Regions from separate parts of the Shinella sp. G-2 genome, predicted to be linked through region 3. Evidence: riboswitches for the same ligand, from Rfam matches in the RefSeq annotation. Region 3 holds a riboswitch; each other region holds the start of a gene.
The links. A riboswitch is a leader RNA that binds a small molecule or an ion and turns the genes downstream of it on or off. The one in region 3 is predicted to bind thiamine pyrophosphate.
Positions count from the first base shown of each region.

Region 1: linked by a shared signal. The riboswitch ahead of thiC (phosphomethylpyrimidine synthase ThiC) and the one ahead of thiB (thiamine ABC transporter substrate binding subunit) in region 3 are both predicted to bind thiamine pyrophosphate.
Region 2: linked by a shared signal. The riboswitch ahead of thiD (bifunctional hydroxymethylpyrimidine kinase/phosphomethylpyrimidine kinase) and the one ahead of thiB (thiamine ABC transporter substrate binding subunit) in region 3 are both predicted to bind thiamine pyrophosphate.

Region 1 covers NZ_JBBEYH010000012.1:46,379-48,573, forward strand. The annotation lists gene V8U06_RS18065 (anti-sigma factor family protein) at 1-30, shown strand, start outside; gene V8U06_RS18070 (Bax inhibitor-1/YccA family protein) at 58-774, shown strand; TPP riboswitch at 1,024-1,140, shown strand; gene thiC (phosphomethylpyrimidine synthase ThiC) at 1,231-2,195, shown strand, end outside.
Region 2 covers NZ_JBBEYH010000017.1:36,547-38,741, forward strand. The annotation lists gene V8U06_RS20775 (peptide chain release factor 3) at 1-864, shown strand, start outside; TPP riboswitch at 1,093-1,189, shown strand; gene thiD (bifunctional hydroxymethylpyrimidine kinase/phosphomethylpyrimidine kinase) at 1,230-2,033, shown strand; gene V8U06_RS20785 (LysE family translocator) at 2,037-2,195, opposite strand, start outside.
Region 3 covers NZ_JBBEYH010000008.1:99,552-101,746, reverse strand. The annotation lists gene V8U06_RS15290 (NAD(P)/FAD-dependent oxidoreductase) at 1-615, shown strand, start outside; gene V8U06_RS15285 (hypothetical protein) at 691-867, opposite strand; TPP riboswitch at 1,000-1,112, shown strand; gene thiB (thiamine ABC transporter substrate binding subunit) at 1,152-2,159, shown strand; gene thiP (thiamine/thiamine pyrophosphate ABC transporter permease) at 2,173-2,195, shown strand, end outside.

The DNA.
Region 1 (2,195 bases), on a different contig from region 3:
GCGCGGGACCTCTCCCGCACGCTCTACTGATCAACCGTTTCCAGAAGGAGATATTCGATGGAACCCGTACAACAGCGATTTGGCTATGGCGCGCAGGCGCAGTCGGCCGCCCTCTTCGACGAGGGCCTGCGCCAGCACATGCTGCGCATCTACAACTATATGGGCCTCGGCCTCGTCATCACCGGCATCGTCGCCTTCGTCGTCGGCTCGACGCCGGCGCTCTACGTGCCGATCTTCTCCTCGCCGCTGAAGTGGGTGGTGATGCTGGCGCCGCTCGCCTTCGTCTTCTTCTTCTCGTTCAAGATCCAGACGATGTCGGCCAGCGCCGCGCAGATGACCTTCTGGGCCTTCTGCGCCGTCATGGGCCTGTCGCTCGCCTCGGTGTTCCTGGTCTTCACCGGCACGAGCATCGCCCGCACCTTCTTCATCGCCGCCACCATGTTCGGCGCGACGAGCCTCTACGGCTATGTGACGAAGCGTGACCTCGCCAAGTTCGGCTCGTTCCTGATGATGGGCCTGATCGGCGTGATCATCGCCTCGATCGTCAACATCTTCCTGGGCTCCAGCGCCCTGCAGTTCGCGATCTCCGTCATCGGCATCGTCGTCTTCGTCGGCCTTACCGCCTGGGACACGCAGAACATCAAGGAACAGTATGCCGACAACCTCGGCCACGAGTCGCAGCAGAAGATGGCCGTGTTCGGTGCGCTTTCGCTGTATCTGAACTTCGTCAACATCTTCCAGCTTCTCCTGAATTTCACAGGCGAGCGCGAATAGTTCTCCCAACGATTTCAACGGGAACGGCGGGGCAACGCCCCGCCGTTTTCGTTTGCGTCTTCCTTTCCTCCAGCCCGCGTCCTTCCCGCGCTTTGCTCCCGGGAATCTGACCGGCATCCTCCGAGGGCAAGACACACGTGTCAGGCGCGAGAAGAGCGGAACGGACGGCGTTGCGGCGCAATAAAAGGTAAGTTTATGCTTACTTTAAATCTCCCCGTTGACAAATCGCCCGGCAGCGTTTTTGCTTGAGACATTCACCAGGGGGGTCCCGACAAGGGGCTGAGATACTGCTGGCATTCGCAGCGCAGTGACCCGTTGAACCTGATCCAGTTCATACTGGCGTAGGGACGGTGCAAGCGCTGTGGCAGCAATCCGCAACCCGGATTCCGCATCGGCGTCCTTCCATCATTCCGGCTCTAGGACTGGGTCTCCAAACCGCAACTTGGAGCCTCACCGATGAATATTGCCGCCCAGAAAATCACCCCCACCGTCACCACCGGCGCCCTCCCCGCCTCGCGGAAGATCCACATTCCCGGCGAGCAGCATCCGGATATCCGCGTTCCCATGCGCGAGATCGCCCTGCACCCAACCTCCGGCGAACCGCCTGTCACGGTCTACGATGCCTCCGGCCCCTATACCGACCCGGCCCATGTCGTTTCCATCGACGGCGGTCTGCCGCGTCTTCGCGAAAGCTGGGTCGCCGCCCGCGGCGACACGGAAGCCTATGAGGGGCGCCATATCCGTCCGGAGGACAACGGCTTTGCCACCGGTGAGCGGCTGACGCCCGAATTTCCCATCCGCAATCAGCCGCGCCGCGCCACGGGCGGAAGGGCCGTGACCCAGCTCGCCTATGCCCGCGCCGGCATCGTCACACCGGAGATGGAGTTCATCGCCATCCGCGAGAACCTCGGCCGCCAGGCCGCAAAGGAGGCTCTTGTCCGCGACGGCGAAAGCTTCGGCGCACATGTGCCGGACTTCGTCACGCCGGAATTCGTCCGACAGGAGATCGCGAGCGGCCGGGCGATCATTCCGGCCAACATCAACCACCCGGAGGCCGAACCGATGATCATCGGCCGGAACTTCCTGGTGAAGATCAACGCCAATATCGGCAATTCCGCCGTCACCTCCTCCATGGCGGAAGAGGTGGAGAAGATGGTCTGGGCGATCCGCTGGGGCGCCGATACGGTGATGGATCTCTCCACCGGCCGCAACATCCACAACATCCGCGAATGGATCATCCGCAACTCGCCGGTGCCGATCGGCACCGTGCCGCTCTACCAGGCGCTGGAGAAGGTGAACGGCATCGCCGAGGACCTGACCTGGGAGGTTTTCCGCGACACGCTGATCGAGCAGGCCGAACAGGGCGTCGACTATTTCACCATCCATGCCGGCGTGCGGCTGCACTACATCCCCCTCACCGT
Region 2 (2,195 bases), on a different contig from region 3:
GAGGGGCATATGACGCCGGTCTTCTTCGGCTCGGCCCTCAGGAATTTCGGTGTGCGCGATCTCATCAACGCGCTCGGCGCCTTCGCGCCGCCGCCGCGCGACCAGGTGGCGGATATCCGCAAGGTCCATGCGGCGGAAGACAGGATGACGGCCTTCGTCTTCAAGATCCAGGCCAACATGGACCCGAACCACCGCGACCGCATCGCCTTCGCCCGTGTCTGCTCCGGCATGCTGGAGCGCGGCATGAAGGTGCGCCTTGCTCGCACCGGCAAGACCATCGGCCTTTCGGCGCCGCAGTTCTTCTTCGCCTCGCAGCGCCAGCTCGCCGATACGGCCTATGCCGGTGACGTGGTGGGCATTCCCAACCATGGCACGCTGCGCATCGGCGATACGCTGACGGAAGGCGAGGCGCTGGTCTTCGAAGGCGTGCCGAATTTCGCGCCGGAAATCCTGCGCCGCGTGCGACTCGAGGACGCCATGAAGGCCAAGAAGCTGAAGGAAGCGCTCCAGCAGATGGCGGAAGAGGGCGTCGTGCAGCTCTTCTCGCCGGAAGACGGTTCGCCCGCCATCGTCGGCGTCGTCGGCGCGCTGCAGCTCGACGTTCTGAAGGAACGGCTTTCGGCGGAATACGGCCTGCCCGTGTCCTTCGAAATGTCGCGCTTCTCCGTCTGCCGCTGGATTTCCTCCGACAATGCGGGCGAACTCGACAAGTTCGTCACCCAGCGCCGCGGCGATATCGCCCGCGACCTCGATGGCGACCCGGTCTTCCTCGCGCAGGACGCCTTCTCGCTGCGCTACGAGGCGGAACGCTATCCGGCAATCAAGATGGTCGCCATCAAGGAATATCACGTCACCAAGGCGTGACGGCGGGGGCATTTGCCCCCCTTCTGCCCTTCGGCCCCCTTCTCCCCACAGGTGGGGGATGGGACCGTGCCGCGTTTCCAGATTGCCACGGCGTGGCGCGCTGCCATTCTCTCGCAGCCGCCGCGTCGGCGGTTTGCCGGCATCGACGGGCAGAATGAGCCGGCGCGCTTGCGGGAATTGGCCCCCGCCACTTTCGACGTGACAGCCTGCCCCGCATCTGCCAAAACCATCCCGAGACAGGGGCGTCCGCCGGAAGGCGGGCTGAGAAGCACCCTTTGAACCTGAACCGGATCATGCCGGCGGAGGGAGTCCACGGGTGCCGCATCGCCGCTGCCCGAAGGCCGCCTCCGCCCGAAGGAGGCGCGATGGCCATTGCAAACAGTCTTTCGATCGCGGGCTCGGACCCGTCCGGCGGCGCGGGCATCCAGGCCGATCTCAAGACCTTCGCCGCCTGCGGCACCTATGGCATGGCCGTGCTGACGGCGTTGACGGCGCAGAACACGCAGGGCGTTTCCGGCGTGCACCTCGTGCCGCCCGCCTTCGTTGCCGCGCAGATCGCCGATGTCTTTCGCGACGTGCGTGTCGATGCGGTGAAGATCGGCATGATCGCCTCGGCGGAGATCGCCGTCGCCGTGGCCGATGCCCTGTCGCCCCATCGCGGCGTGCCCGTCGTGCTGGATCCCGTCATGGTGGCCAAGGGCGGCGCCTCGCTTCTGGCGCGGGAGGCGGTCGCAGCGCTTGTCGGCCGGTTGCTGCCGCTTGCGACGGTGCTGACGCCGAACCTGCCGGAAGCCGCAGTGCTGCTGGGCGAGGCGGAGGCGGTCGACCGCGCGGCCATGGCGGATCAGGCGCGGCGCCTTCTCGCGCTCGGCCCGATGGCGGTGCTGCTGAAGGGTGGGCATCTGCCGGGCGCCGAAAGCCCGGACGTGCTGGCGACGCCGGAGGGACTTTCGTGGTTCGAGGGCGTGCGCGTCCTGACGCGCAACACCCATGGCACCGGCTGCTCGCTGTCGAGCGCCCTTGCCGCGGAGCTCGGCAAGGGGCGGCCGCTTGCCGACGCGGCGGCGGCGGCGAAGCGCTTCGTCGCCGGCGCGGTGCGGGCCTCCGATGCGCTGTCCGTCGGCAGCGGCCACGGGCCGCTCCACCATTTCCACGCGCTGTGGACGTGACCGTCAGCGATCGGCAAGCGCCAGCCGCAGGCCCATCAGCCCGAGTGCGGCGGCAAAGCTGCGCTGCGTCCAGACCATGATCTTCGGCCGGCTCAGCACCTGCTGGCGCAGGCCCGCCGCGAGCCCGGCATAGAGCGCGAAGACGAGAAAGGTCAGCAGCAT
Region 3 (2,195 bases):
GCCAAAGGCAGCGTGACGGCGAACACCGCCGTGCTCTGCGGCAACGCTTATCTCGGCCATGTCGTGCCAAAGCTCGTCTCGCGCGTCATGCCGGTTTCGACCCAGATGGTCGCGACCGAGCCGCTCGGCGATCGCGCCGATGCGCTGATCCCGAGCGACATGTGCGTGGAGGACGTGCGCTACATCCTCGACTATTTCCGCCTGTCGGCCGACAAGCGCATGATCTTCGGCGGTGGTACCGTCTACGGTGGCACGGACCCCGCGGATGTACGCGCCAAGATCCGGCCAAATCTCGAAAAGGTCTTCCCGTCGCTGAAGGGCGTGAAGATCGACTATGCCTGGAGCGGCAACTTCGCCCTTTCCTTCTCGCGCGTGCCGCAGATGGGCAAGATCGGCAAGAACACCTATTTCGCCCACGGCTATAGCGGCCATGGCGTCACCGGTTCGCATCTCTTCGGCAAGATCCTCAGCGAAGCGATCCATGGCGACCTGTCGCGCTTCAGCCAGTTCGAGAAGCTCCCCTGGATTCCCTTCCCGGGAGGCCGCATGTTCCGCGCCCAGTATTCCACCATCGGTTCCTGGTGGTACCAGTTCAAGGACGCCTTCGGTCTCTGAGAGGGCCTGTACGCAACATGGAAAAAGCCCGGGTGCCGAGCATCCGGGCTTTTTGCCGTTCAGATGGCCTTACGCTTAATGGCAGACCTTGATGCGCTTGACGACGACATTCCCGTAGTAGTCGTAGGACTTGATCTTCTTGATGAAGCAGGTCGGCTGGTAGTCGTAGCTGTAGTAGCCAGCCTGCGAGGGAGCGGCGAAGGAAAGGGCGGCGACGACGGCGATGGTGGCGGAAACGATGATCTTGCGCATGGGTCTCTCCTGATCTCTTGAAGGATGAGCCTCTCTCATCCGGTGATCAGAAGGTCTCACATTGCCCCTTCCGCCGCTGTTCCAAAGGGAACAGGCCTCTTGCGCGCCGCGCAAAGCGGGATTATGCCTTGCCTTGCTCTAACGGGGTGCTCGCGGGTTTCGACCTGCCGGGCTGAGAGGCGCAACGCCAACCCGAAGAACCTGATCCGGTTAGCACCGGCGGAGGGATTAGACGGCTCATTCCAGCGCCCTATTCCCGTTTGTGACCAGACAAGGAGGCGCTGATGCGCACGGCATTTCTTTCTTCCATCGCGGCGCTTGCCGTATCCCTCGCCTTTCCCGCCTTCGCGCAGGAAAAGACGCTGACCGTCTATACCTATGAAAGCTTCGTCTCCGAATGGGGTCCGGGGCCGAAGGTCAAGGAAAGCTTCGAGAAGACCTGCGGCTGCAAGGTCGAGTGGGTCGGCGTCGCCGACGGCGTGGAGCTCCTGACCCGCCTCAAGCTCGAAGGCGAGGGCACCAAGGCCGACGTCGTGCTCGGCCTCGACACCAATCTCATCGCCGAAGCCAAGGCGACAGGCCTTTTCGAAGCCCATGGCCTCAAGCCGGAAGGCCTGACGGTGCCGGGCGGTTTTTCCGACGATACGTTCCTGCCCTATGACTACGGTCACTTCGCCATCGTCTATGACAGCGAAACGCTGAAGACGCCGCCGGCAAGCCTGAAGGAACTGGTCGAGGGCGATGCTTCCCAGAAGATCGTCATCGAGGATCCGCGCACTTCCACGCCCGGCCTCGGCCTGCTGCTCTGGGTGAAGTCGGTCTATGGCGACAAGTCCGGGGAAGCCTGGGCCAAGCTCAAGGACCGTGTGTTGACCGTCACGCCCGGCTGGTCGGAAGCCTATGGCCTGTTCACCAAGGGCGAAGCGCCGATGGTGCTGTCCTACACGACCTCGCCGGCCTATCACGTCATCGCGGAAAAGACCGAACGCTACAAGGCGGCCGCGTTCTCCGAGGGGCACTATGTCCAGATCGAGGTCGCCGGTCTCACGCGCACTTCCCATGACAAGGACCTTGCCCGCCAGTTCCTGACTTTCATGACGGGGCCGGATTTCCAGTCGATCATCCCGGAAACCAACTGGATGATGCCGGCCGCCAAGACCCGCGACCCGCTGCCGGCCGCCTTCGATGCGCTGGTGAAGCCTGAAAAGACCTTCCTGATGTCGTCGGACGAGGTGGCGGCCAACCGCAAGGCCTGGATCGACGAATGGCTCGGCGCGATGAGCGCCAAGTAACGGGATCGCCGCGATGATCTTCGCTCGTGCCGAGCG